Linked DNA regions of Magnetococcus sp. PR-3. The protein of the gene in region 2 interacts with the protein of the main gene of each other region in a pairwise test. Links are inferred from orthologs where the notes say so. Each region holds a gene or a part of one and is shown on either strand. Other genes may lie near its edges.

Region 1 (6,044 bases), on a different replicon or contig from region 2:
AGATACCAGCACACCTGAGCGCGTTACACAGCCAGAGGGCAGATGACACAACGACCAGTAAAAGATAAACCAAAAAAAGCCCGACCTATAAAGGCCGGGCTTTTTCCATAAACGTACTCAGTTAAGCATTAACCATCACTGGTAATCTGAGCCACAATCTCTTTCAGCGTATCTTCACAACCTTCATTCCCCACCTGGCAGGTACCAGCATTGCGGTGACCACCACCGCCATACTTCAGTGCCAGCTCACCAACATGGGTGTTTGAAGTACGGTTGATGATGGACTTACCAATGGCAAAGACCGTGTTCTGGCGCTGGTATCCCCACAGTACGTGGATCGAGATGTTGGTCTCAGGATAAAGCGCATAGATCATGAAACGGTTGCCGGCAAAGATGGTCTCTTCATCCCGCAGATCCAACACAACCAAATTATCATAAACGGTGGAACAACGACGGATCTGATCTTTAAACTTCTCTTCATGCTCAAAGTAAAGATCCACACGCTCCTTCACATCGGTTACTTCCAGGATATCCTCAATGGTATGATCCCGGCAGTAGTCGATCAGATGCATCATCAACTGATAGTTGGAGATACGGAACGTACGGAAACGACCCAAGCCTGTACGGGCATCCATAAGGAAGTTCAGCAGATCCCAACCCGTAGGGTTAAGAACTTCATCTTCTGTGAACATGGCGGCATCGCCTTTGTCCACAGCCGTCATCAGTTCATGAGAGATCCGTGGTAATTTTTCAGCGCCACCAAAGTATTTATAGACAACCCGTGCCGCCGAAGGAGCATGGGGGTCGATAATATGGTCATCGGGAGCAGCATCGCCTCGACGGATCAATTCCGAAGCATGGTGATCGAACGCTAAATGCACACCTTCCACATAGGGAAGGTTGGTGGTGATATCCCGCCCAGTGATCTCGATTTTGCCATCCTGCATGTCTTTGGGGTGGACAAATTTGATCTCATCGATCATGTCCAGTTCTTTAAGAACAACCGCACACACCAGGCCATCAAAATCGCTCCGGGTAACCAGACGGAACTTTTGAGTATCAGACACCGGAACCTCCTCCGTAACCAATCCAGGGCAATTCGTGGATTCTTGCCTGTTATTTTCCCACAAAACATTTGGAGAATTGAGGAAAAGAAAACGTTTAACTCGAAAGATACCCAATCGGGAAGGGTTTGGAAACCGTTTTCACGCAGATTGGTACACTTTCGCAACTATCAGTCCATTTTAGACCGTTTTTACGACCCTTTTATGATCGCACACAAAAACTATCTGCAAGTGATACGCCAGCAGCGATGAATGGGAGGATCTCTTTGAAAATCAGGATCAAGAGTCTGTCGGGTAATATCTTCCAAAACCAGCCCCTGTGCCTCAAGCACCTCTTTTTCTAATTTAAACTTCCTTCGGTTTGTCGAAAAATAAAGAACACCTTCCGGGTTTAGTAAACGAGCTGTAGCCCCAATCAAGTCAACCTGATCACGCTGGATGTCAAAACTCTCACGCATACTTTTGGAATTGGAGAATGTCGGGGGATCCAAAAAGATGAGATCAAACGTTTGATCGGTCTCTTTAATCCAGGTCATACAGTCAGCTTTGATAAACCGGTATTGGTGCTCCCCTTTAAAACCATTTAAATCCAGATTACGCTGCCCCCACTCCAAATAGGTATTGGAGAGATCCACACTTGTTGTCGTTAGCGCCCCACCTGCAGCGGCATGTACCGTGGCCGTGCCCGTATAACAAAACAGGTTCAAAAACCGTTTCTCAGCCGCCTCTTCAGCGATACGACGCCTTAACGGAGCATGATCTGGAAACAGGCCGGTATCCAGATAGTCCGTCAAGTTGACTTCAAAATTCAAACCACGCTCATGTACCAGAACTTTTTGACCACGCGTGGCCATTTTATCATACTGGTTATAGCCTTTTTGCCGTTTACGCTGCTTAACAACCACCCGCTCTGGTGGCACACCCAACACATCTGGGATCACTGAGCAGGCATCCTGCAAGCGCCGGTGGGCATCCGCATCCGCAATGGTACTTGGGGCCTGATACTCTTGTACGACAATCCAATCTTCATAGCGATCCACCGCCAATGAATACTCAGGCATATCGGCATCATAAAGACGGTAGCAGTGCACGTCCTCTTTTTTCACCCATTTTCTCAGCCGTTTTTGGTTCTTTTTCAGACGATTGGCAAACATTTGTGCGTTTTCAGGAGAGACCACCCCCTGGCGCATATCTACCTCTGGTTTTTTCTTACCTTTGCTGGGAGCTGACTCTGGTGCTTGACCATTAAGAATATAGGCACAGGGAATAGGACCATTATTCAGGTCCATACGCTGCCCTTGCTCAGGAAGACCCATAGCACTTTGCCAAAGCACATCTCCCATCAGTACACCGCTGCGCCACCCCAACAAGGGCCCATTAAGCAGCATACCAAGTTTTGCAAACAGTGCCTTAAGTTCAACAACCTCCCCCAAACGTTCACCATAGGGGGGGTTGGTTACCAAGACCCCTGGCTGCTCGGACCAATCTGAACCTTTTTGCCAAGCGGCAACATCACGATGATGATAACGGATAAAGCTCTCCAACTCGGCCTCTTCCGTATTACCTTCAGCCACACGCACCATATAAGGGTCATGATCGCCAGCTTCAATGATGGGCATGTGATCCACTGCCGCTTGCTGGCGTTCAATGGACTCCTCCCCCAAACGTTGCCAGATATCTGCAATACCTTCCGCCCCACGCCAACGGCGAAAACCAAAATATCGACGCAATGAGCCTGGCGCAACATCCCCGGCCATCATGGCGGCTTCAATGGGCAAAGTACCAGAGCCACACATGGGATCAACAAAGGTCGCCCCCTCGCGGGCCAGCTCCGGCCAACCGGCATAATAAAGCAGGGCCGCAGCAAGGTTCTCTTTAAGGGGAGCATCACCAGCTCTTAAACGATACCCCCGGCGGTGCAAACCTTCTCCTGAGAGATCAATACCCACCCGCCCCTCAGTACCACGGATCCCCAAATTAATGCGCAGATCAGGTCGGGCAGGATCCACACTGGGCCTGCTCCCTTTTTTATCGCGAATACGATCCACCACCGCATCTTTAAGCTTTTGCCCACCAAAATTGGTATGACGAATGGTGTTATTGGTACCAATACAATCCACAGCCAAGGTACCTTCAGGGGCCAGATGCTCTTCCCATGGGATGGCATAGATGGATTGGTAGAGCGCATCGGGGCTCGAAACATCAATCTTTTTTAACGATAGAATGATACGAGTCGCCACACGGGACCATAGACAGGCCCGCAAGCCCATCTCGACATCCCCTTCAAACCCGACACCGGCTGATGCAGGACGTACAGACTTCGCGCCCATCTGCTTTAACTCAGCAGCCAGCGCAGGCTCTAACCCCCGTGCCGTGGTGGCAAAATAACGATACATAGGTACCCCGAAAAAAAACGCGCAGGAACTCCTGCGCGTATGTTCACAATGATCGATTCACTCGGTGCTTCATCGCACCACCATGACCGAACCTTTGCCGTGTTGTAGCACACTGACCGCCACACCACCTACAAAGAAGCGTTTTAATGCACCGGTAGCTGTGGCAGACAGTACCGCCAGAGAATACCCTTCACTCTGAGCCACAATCTCATAGGCAGGGTCCCCTACCCGTGTAATGACCTCTTTGGGTTCAATCCCCAACTCCGTGAGCGCCCCAATGGCTTTGTTCAGACCTTCCTCTGCTTCACTGCGCCCCTCCTCATCGGCTGAAACAGCCAACAGTGAGACCGGACATTGGCAACGGTGGGCCAACATTGCATCATTACGCACCATATCAATGGAACGGGGAGATCCATTGGTACAGATCAGATGGCCATGCCCCTCCTCTAAGCCCCGCGCCAGGATAACCGAGCACTTGGCATGAATAGCCACCTTCATTGCCACAGGTGTAGGGCCGAGGACCTTTTCAACCGCACCACGTGGACCTGAAGCCCCCATGATTATGAGGTTATATTCCCCTGCCTCCTGCTCATCTAAAATCCCCACTTCAATACTGCTGGCAACTTTGAGACGCAGGGTAATGGTTTTTCCACTTTCATGAAGAAAGGTCAGGGTGTTATCCCCAGCAGGATCACCATGGGCCTCCTGACTGGTTTGACTGGCCTCCCAATCATCAGACATCTCCCCCATATCCATGAGGATTTGATGCCCTTTTTTCAACCAACGCATACCGGGCAGGTCCTGCCCCCAATCCAAAATATTCTCACGGGCAACACGAACCTGCAAACCCCCTGTGCGCAGCCCCTGATCGATAGGCCGAACATAGAGTAAGGTGATATCACTATCCACCCCATGGCCCAGTTTAGCCGCATAACGCAGACCGCGGTAGGCATCCTCAGATCCATCGATGCAAACCAGAATGCGGAAGCGTTCGTCAGCGCCCATCTCTTCGATGTTCAAACTTTGAGTCATGGTCTTCTCCTATGGCTCAAACGCCGATGAGCGGCCAGTAAATCGCCGCAAAAACAAGCATTAAAATGGTGGACATCACCGCCATCCGCCACCCCACATTGAGGAAGTCGGAGGTTTTCAAATAACCCGATGCATAAACAATGGTACAAGCCGGCGTTCCCACGACGGTCAAGTAAGCAAACGCAGATGAAATAGAGGTAATAAAACCAATGACAATGGGGCTTTCCCCAGCGGCATTGGCCAAATTAAGAACAATGGGACCCAAAACCGCCACCGCAGCACCGTTTGACATGGTATTGGTTACGCCAGTAGTTAAGGCAGAAACCGCCAACCACAACCCCATACCTTCATCCGCCCCCAGTGGGGTCAGCAGGTTTAGGAAGCTGGTTGCCACCCACTCGGCTGCCCCAGTATCTTTCATCTGAACACCCAGTGAGATGGCAGCGGCGTAGAGCAACACCACCCCCCAGTTCACACCATTATTCAGATCTTCCCACTTGACCAACCCCCCAACCAGAAAGGCCGCAGCACCCAAGATGGCGATGGTACCCATACCCACCCCTTCTGAGAGCCCAACCCAACCATAAAGAATAAGGAAAAACATAATGATGGAGGCGTAATGTTTCGCTTTTAAAGGTCCTTCAGCTTCAACTTGTGCCCTCAGTTTAGCCACTGCAGGGGCCAGATCTGAATGCTCAGGGCGGAAGGTAAAGAGCAAAATCATGGTTACAAAAGGTAACTGTAACAAAAACATGGGATAGGCGTAGATCATCCATGTCACATAATCAATGATCACCCCTTCAAAATCAGCCCAATAACCGATCATAATGGCGTTTCGTGCCCCACCGGATGGGGTACCAATACCAGCCACCGAGCAACCATAAGCGATCGAGAAGAGCAACACCGCTGCCAGATTACGCACCTTGGTCGGATCATCAGAGGTAAGCGTAATAAGGGTGATACCCACGGGCAACATCATGGCCGCCACAGTGTGCTCACCAATAAAGGAGGCCAAAAGACCAGACATCACGGAAATACCAAAGGCGATACGTGAAGTCTTGGTACCTGTAAAGCGGATGATAAATAGCGCAATGCGCTTATCCAACTTCTGTTTGACCACCGCAACAGCGAGCATTAGAGAGCCCATGATAAAGAGCACAGAATCACTCATCAGACTACGGGCAACATGGGAGGAGTTAATGCCCATCAGCAATACCTGCCCGATAACAATCAACAGGGCCACGGTAGGCAGGGGAACAGGTTCGGTCACAAAGAGAATGGTGGCCACCACGGTCATGGTTAAGACCACTCGCCCCTCTTCAGTCAACCCGTCGGGTAGGGGCATTAAAGTCAACATTAATGCGCCAACCAGCATGGCGATAAAGAACCATCTTTTCTCACGCAAATAGGCCACGGTGTAACACCTTGATCAAGTAGAGGAGAAAACAGGCCATATCCGTGGCCCAACCATCTTGGGTGATCCGTCACTCAGAAAAATGAGCCTTAGCGCATACCCAGAGCTTGAAGATAGAGGTGTAACAACGCCTCTTGC
Region 2 (7,410 bases):
AGCATAGCTTGGATCAGCAGAGACGGAGGGGATCTTAAGATAGTCGATCAGACGTGAAAGATGCTCCTGACGGAGCTTTTCATCCGGAAAGGGGGGGACAGAAAAGGACTCCACTCACTTTTTCTCTTTCTTATCCTTAAGCTCTTTAGGGCTCATGATCTGTTTAAGCTTGGCACAACCCGCACTGATCTCTTCCCACCGCTCTGGCATCTCTAACTGTACGACTGTTGCCGTTTTAATGAGGCCAAAGCCAAACATGCCACTCTGTTTATTGGGACCGACCAGATAGGAGAGCAGCAGTTCCAAGCCCGGGTTATGTCCCACCAGCATGACACGCTTACTGCCTTTACCAACCTCACTGAGAACTTCAATCAGATCTTCTAGGGATGCACCGTAGACACGATCATCCCAAACAAGCTGTTTCTTTTTTATGCCCAGCTCTTTGGCAACCGCCACCATCGTCTGTTTGGCACGCTCAGCCGGAGAGCATATAACCAGATCTGGTGTCATGCCCTGTTTCTCGACCCAACGCCCCATACGTGGCGCATCTCGACGGCCACGTTTAGCCAACGGACGTTCAAAGTCCGTCGGTGCATCCGTATCCCAAGCAGATTTTGCATGTCGGAGTATGATTAACTGGCGACCCATTCCAACTCTCAATCAACATCTAAATGTTGAAACAATACCCGTCTTAAAGAATGTGACCCTCATAAGGTAAGAAGGCTCAACAGACCTTGGCTATGAAAGCCCCGGGTAATTATTAACCCTAATCAAGCATAAAACGCTGCATCATAACATGAAAAACAGCCACAAGACACCAAGCTTTTCATCACAGCATCGGAAAAAAGTCATGCAACTGTTACATACAGCTGCCTCAATTTTTCCGCTACATTTATTTAAAGCAGGAACAATGTACCACGTATAGTCAGACAAAAGTATCTTCAAAAGTCTCCGCAATTTCAGGAACAATAAGCATCCATCCTACGCATCACTTTTTTGATAGATAAAGGAGAGCCAGGTGAGATGAAACAACACGAGAACACACCCCCTACCCCAGCCTATTTTCACAATAAAACGGCTTCAATCTTTTAAAGATTATGGCTTGCACTTTTTTTATGCAACTAAACATAACCACACACTTTTCACACCCTATGATGTTGTGGCATATAGCCCCTACAGATCTTTAAGAGTATGCTAAGACACCTTTTTATACCTGACTGAAGGATTTCATCATGCGTGTGGCCATTATACGACAGCGATATACCGACTTCGGTGGTGCTGAGCGTTTCCTGGGACGCGCAGTAGATGCCCTAGCACAGCGCGGAGTGCATATCACCATGCTGGCTCGTGACTGGCCAGAACATGCGAATCGCCACCTGATCAACCCCAAATATATAACCCGAACCGGGCGGGATCGTGGATTTGCACAGGCTGTCTGCAACCATTTAAAGAATGAGAAATACGACCTGGTGCAATCGCATGAGCGCATACCTTGTTGTGATCTTTACCGCGCAGGAGATGGTGTACATAGAGAGTGGTTAAAACAGCGAAAACGCTTTATGGGCTGGAAAGCAGCTTGGGCAGACCGTATGCCCTATCATCGTTATATCTTAGATGCTGAATCTCGACTCTTTAATAGCCAACAGCTTAAAGCCGTTGTCTGTAACTCCGCCATGGTAAAGCAGGAGTTGATGGATCACTTTGACATGCCATCCCATAAACTCCATGTCATCTATTCAGGTATTGACAGTGACCGCTTTCATCCAGACCTAAAAGAACACCGTCACTCCGTACGAGAGCAGTGGAAAATTCCTCAGGATGTACCTCTTTTTCTTTTTGTTGGATCGGGTTTTGAGCGCAAAGGGGTTGGCCCCCTTCTCCAAGCCTTAGCTCAAATGCCGAAGCAGGCCTACTTACTTATTGTTGGTAAAGATAAAAAAAGGTCTGCTTATCAAACACTGGCTAAAAAACTTGGCCTATCTGCCAGAGTACGCTTTTGCGGCCCACAAAAAGATGTTCGCCCTTTTTATGGTGCTGCGGATGGTGTTGCACTGCCCACTTTATACGATCCCTTCCCCAACGTTGCCTTAGAAGCCATGGCGTGTGGATTACCCCTGCTCAGCTCCACCAAAAGTGGTGCTATGGATCTGATCGAGTCCGGTCACAATGGCTGGCTCTGTGATGCCCTGGACATAGAAACCATGGCACAGCATTTACTCAGTATGTGTGATACCACCCGCAACACCAACGTGGGCAAGGCAGCCCGTGCCACAGTCGAACCGTTAAGCCTGGATGCCATGGCAACCCAAATGGAAGATCTTTATACACACCTACTCAATCCATAAGGGTTTGGCACAATAAACAGACCCTCAAGCGCTTTCTCTTTGACCAATGGCTTAAATCAGAGTACAAGAGTGGGTTTTTCGCCATAACGCTATCTGCAGCGGAGCCCCATCCCATGTCCCAGGACGTCTACCCCATCGAAAAACTGCGCAACATTGCCATCATCGCCCACGTGGACCATGGCAAAACCACCCTGGTGGACAAACTGCTGCAGCAATCTGGAACCCTTCAACAGCGCGGTGAAGCCACTGATCGGGTCATGGACTCTAATGACCTTGAAAAAGAGCGTGGCATTACCATCTTGGCCAAGAATACGGCCATCTACTGGAACGGTTACCGTATTAACATTGTGGATACCCCTGGACACGCCGACTTTGGCGGTGAGGTTGAGCGGGTACTCTCCATGGTAGACTGTGTTCTACTGCTGGTAGATGCGGTGGAAGGCCCCATGCCCCAAACCCGCTTTGTGACCCAAAAGGCTTTTGCTCAAGGGTTGAAGCCCATTGTGGTTGTCAACAAGATTGACCGTGATGGCGCCCGTCCTGATTGGGTTCAAGATCAAACCTTTGATCTGTTTGATAAGCTGGAAGCAACCGACGAGCAGTTGGATTTTCCCATTATCTACACCTCTGCTTTGCGCGGCTTTGCCACAGAAGATCCCACAGAAGAGACCGACAACATGGATGCGCTGTTCCAAGCCATCGTTGATAATGTCTCTCCTCCAGACGTTGATCCTGATGGCCCCTTCCGTATGCAGGTCACAGCCCTCGATTATAACAGCTATGTGGGCATTATCGGCATTGGCCGTATTGAACGCGGAACCATTAAAACCAACAGCCCCGTAACCCTGATCGATGGCGACGGCAGCCAACGTAATGGGCGCATGCTGCAACTATTTGGCTTTCTTGGGCTGGATAAGGTTGAGGTCCCTGAAGCTAAAGCCGGGGATATTATCGCCTTTACCGGTATCGAGAAATTGCGCATTTCTGAAACGATTTGCCATCCCGACTCCTTGGAACCTTTACCTCAGCTGTCGGTTGATGAACCAACCGTAAGTATGACCTTCCAGGTGAATGACTCCCCCTTAGCCGGTCGTGAAGGTAAATTTGTAACCAGCCGTCAGCTACGTGACCGTCTGCTTCGTGAGCTGGAGACCAATGTTGCTCTGCGTGTTGAAGAGCTGGATGACCCAGACAAATTCAGGGTCGCCGGGCGTGGTGAGCTGCACCTGGGTATTCTGATCGAAAATATGCGTCGTGAAGGCTTTGAACTGGGGGTTTCCCGCCCAGAGGTCATCGTCAAAGAGATTGATGGTGAGAGAAAAGAGCCTTACGAGCAGCTGACCGTGGATATCGATGAAGATAGCCAGGGTAAAGTGATGGAAGCCCTGGGTGAACGCAAGGGTGACTTGGTCAACATGGTCCCAGACGGCCGTGGCCGGGTACGAATTGATTATATGATACCTGCCCGTGGTTTAATTGGCTTCCTCACTGAGTTCCGTACCATGACCTCAGGTAATGGTTTAATGTACCACGTGTTTGACCATTTTGGCCCTTATGTGACAGAGTCCATTGGTCAGCGCTCACGTGGCGTGTTGATTGCCAAAGATTTGGGAGAAACGGTCGCCTTTGCACTCTTTAACCTGCAAGAGCGTGGACGCTTGTTCACGGGTCCTGGTGAAAAAGTGTATGAAGGCATGATCATCGGCATAAACAGCCGTGCTCAAGATCTAGTCGTCAACCCTATGAAAGCCAAACAATTAACCAACATCCGCGCGGCTGGTAGTGATGAAAACATCAACCTGACACCAGCGATCAAGTTTACCTTGGAAGAAGCGCTGGAGTTTATTGATGATGATGAGCTGGTTGAAGTAACCCCTAAGACCATTCGCCTACGTAAGCGTTTTCTGTTGGAGCATGAGCGTAAAAGAGCCGCAAAAAAGGTCTAATCCAACAGCGAAGATCAAGCAGCACCAAAAAGAGCAGCCCAATGGGCTGCTCTTTTTTTGTCTGTTCAACAAGAATTTCTCTCGAATAACAGGCCAATTCATCCTGGTAAAAAAGCGGTGCTCTCCACCTTATTGGATGTCAACTTATCCGCATGCCAATAACAGACACAGAGCGTTCTTGTATTTAATACCCGATATTCATTCAATTTTCATTTACAAGAAGAGCACTTCTTATTCACACACTGTCCCACCTTACTTAACCAAAACGTTACAATGATTATGCTACGATATCACACGCTTACCCTATGTTCAGCAGCAGTTGTAGCCGTGGCTGCAATAGCACGTTAAAATCGTCATTACGTCCTTTTTCGAACTAGGGAGTTCTACATGAAAAAGCTGTTTGTTGCCGCTGCTATGGTTAGTATGGCCATGGCTGCTACTCAAGCTGAAGCCCGTGACCAGATCCGTATCGTCGGCTCTTCCACGGTTTTTCCTTTTGCAACCACTGTGGCGGAACAGTTTGGTCGTTCCACCGCCTTTAAAACCCCTGTGATTGAATCAACAGGTTCTGGTGGGGGCCTTAAACTGTTCTGTTCTGGTTTGGGTTTTGACCATCCTGACATTACCAACGCTTCTCGTCGGATCAAAAAGTCTGAAATCGAGCGTTGCGCCAAAAACGATATCAAAGAGATCATCGAAGTTAAAATTGGCTATGATGGGATTGTGCTTTCCAATGCCAAAACCTCTCCTTTGATGAACGTGACCCTGCGTGATATTTTTCTGGCCCTGGCTAAAATGGTACCAGATGCCAGTGGAAATCTTATAGCTAACCCCTATAAGACCTGGAAAGAGGTCAACAACACGCTACCCAACACCCCGATTGTCGTGTTTGGCCCTCCCCCAACCTCTGGTACACGTGATGCATTTGCCGAGTTGGCAATGGAAGGTGGCTGTAAGACTTTTCCAAGCATCAAAGCTATGAAGAAGAAGAATAAAAAGAAGTACAAAGCTTTGTGTCACGGCGTTCGTGAAGATGGTGCCTATGTAGAGGCTGGTGAGAACGATAACCTGATCGTTCAAAAGCTGTCAGCCAACCCCATGGCACTGGGCATCTTTGGCTATAGCTTCCTTGAGCAAAACTCCGATAAGGTGCAGGGAAGTTTCATTAAAAACACCCCGCCTACTTTTGAAAATATTGCCGATGGCAAATACCCTGTTTCCCGCTCTCTCTTCTTCTACGTCAAAAAGAAGCATGTGGGGCTGGTTCCAGGTATTCAGGAGTACTTAAAAGCGTTCTCCAGTGAACAAGCCTGGGGAGATGAAGGCTACCTCGCTGACAAAGGCCTTATCCCTATGCCAGCAGCTGAGCGTAAAAAGTTCATGATGGATGCTAAAAATTTGAACCCCTTAAAGATGTAAGTTCAGAGGGTGTTCGGAATGAATAAAAAGGGTGGCCATGCAAGGCCACCCTTTTTTTGTAACCTTATGGCGCCCAAACAGCATGAGCATTTTCAGACCACAGCCTAGCCGTCAGTCTTATTCCATACCACACTTAAAGAGATTTGATAAATACAGCTAACCACATAATCTATATTAATTTTATGATTCAAGCCCACCAGGGCAAGTGCACAGATATGGTACGACAAACCGGATACACATACTTAGTACGCTCCTACAAAAAACGCTTTATTACGAAAACAAAAAAGCAGGGGCCCTTTTCAAACGGCAAAGCTGGAACGATCTAGCCAATCGATATTCATCACGAAGCGCCCTCTGTTGCGACCCTATTCAAACGGACCAACGACCGACCTATTGATCTCCCCCCCCCTCAACACCACACCTTGCCCTGATGCGATGCCCCCTACCGTTTGATCCATGCAACCCAACAATGACACGTTAAACCTTACCCGACTAAGGAGAGCTGCACAGACGATATCGATGTAGAATCAGCCAACCTAAGAACCATATAAAGCCAAGGGGCCATAAAAAAAGGCTTCCTCAGAAAGGAAGCCTTTTTAAAACCTAAACCACGGATGAAGCCTTACTCATCAGCAGGAGCAACCACGGTCAAACCAAACATTTTCCACATCTGCATACCACCACGATAATAGATCAGCTTCTCTTTGGGGTAGCCCACTTCGAGTAGACCTCTAATGGCGGTTGGGGACTGGCCACACCAGGGGCCATTGCACCACAGAACAAGATATTTAGCGTTGGCAAAGTTGCCATCCTCAACCCCAAACTCAGCTAAAGCTTCTTCAATAGCAACTTCATCCGCGCCCAGTTGAGGACTAACATCGGTGTAAGGGATGTTGATGGAGCCAGGAATGGTTCCTTTAGCGTGCCAGTCTGGGGTACGTGCATCAACCAATAAACCGGTTCCATCTGCAACGTATGAGGTCATAAATTCGATCACCTCAACCTCACCAATGGTACGCACACCATCCGCAACATCCATAGGCATTGCACAGAAAGGAGGGCACTTCCGTGAGGTCTTCGCAAAGCCTGCATCAATAACTGCAGCCTGATCCTGATTACGCAAGACTTTAACCATACCAGCACCGTGTTTAACCTCCACAGAGCCGATTGATCGGGTAATGTTAACCTCTAGACCCGTATCCGGTGCAGGACCGCCCCCCTCTCCTTCTGCCATGGCATTCATGGACATCATGGCCATACCCATACCTGCAATCAGTGCTGTCAGCTTTTTCAACATCTGCATCTCCTCATCGACACCCAGATAGGACCTGAGCTTCAGCTCAGATCTATATTATCCGCACACACAGGACTTTCCCCCATCCAGTGATGTGCGGTCCTTTACGGTTAAGAATAAAATTGAAAGCTGCAAAAACCATCATACTGTACGATGAATACATGCTATTTAGCTTTCACACTCCATCATGCACTTTCCATTTTTACAAACGCAAATGTTTTTTACTAAAAAATCTCCTTAATTCAACCTCTCCATTTTAAACTATAAAAAGCAAAAAAGACTGCTTCCCTATTAGAGATAGCAGTCTTTCTTATACATGCATCAACTTAGCTATGGCATAAAAACCAAGACGCCATACTCAGCTCATGGGGTAACGACCGTTGAACTGGTGACATCACCTTTAGGG

What was found.
Region 1: the proteins of typA (region 2) and rlmKL interact in binary tests that used the Escherichia coli proteins (3 or more experiments, as listed by UniProt). The link is inferred for Magnetococcus sp. PR-3 from one-to-one orthologs.

Annotation. Positions count from the first base shown.
Region 1 is NZ_JBAHUQ010000014.1:142,826-148,869, reverse strand. The notes cover bases 874-3,821. They hold rlmKL (bifunctional 23S rRNA (guanine(2069)-N(7))-methyltransferase RlmK/23S rRNA (guanine(2445)-N(2))-methyltransferase RlmL), read right to left. Parts: upstream 3,461-3,821; coding sequence 1,286-3,460; downstream 874-1,285. Other genes in these bases: V5T57_RS10115 (universal stress protein), read right to left, coding at 3,530-3,821; V5T57_RS10125 (exopolyphosphatase), read right to left, coding at 874-1,067. Also shown: more of V5T57_RS10125, read right to left, coding at 129-873; more of V5T57_RS10115, read right to left, coding at 3,822-4,492; V5T57_RS10110 (SLC13 family permease), read right to left, coding at 4,509-5,906; V5T57_RS10105 (DUF2312 domain-containing protein), read right to left, coding at 5,996-6,044. UniProt on the Escherichia coli protein: Specifically methylates the guanine in position 2445 (m2G2445) and the guanine in position 2069 (m7G2069) of 23S rRNA. Methylation occurs before assembly of 23S rRNA into 50S subunits.
Region 2 is NZ_JBAHUQ010000020.1:76,545-83,954, reverse strand. Bases 1,943-4,874 are described here. They hold typA (translational GTPase TypA), read left to right. Parts: upstream 1,943-2,458; coding sequence 2,459-4,291; downstream 4,292-4,874. Other genes in these bases: V5T57_RS12595 (PstS family phosphate ABC transporter substrate-binding protein), read left to right, coding at 4,679-4,874; V5T57_RS12605 (glycosyltransferase family 4 protein), read left to right, coding at 1,943-2,345. Outside these bases: V5T57_RS12615 (dipeptidase), read right to left, coding at 1-114; V5T57_RS12610 (SixA phosphatase family protein), read right to left, coding at 115-648; more of V5T57_RS12605, read left to right, coding at 1,233-1,942; more of V5T57_RS12595, read left to right, coding at 4,875-5,710; V5T57_RS12590 (rhodanese-like domain-containing protein), read right to left, coding at 6,333-7,007; phosphate signaling complex protein PhoU, read right to left, coding at 7,368-7,410. UniProt on the Escherichia coli protein: A 50S ribosomal subunit assembly protein with GTPase and nucleotide-independent chaperone activity, required for 50S subunit assembly at low temperatures, may also play a role in translation.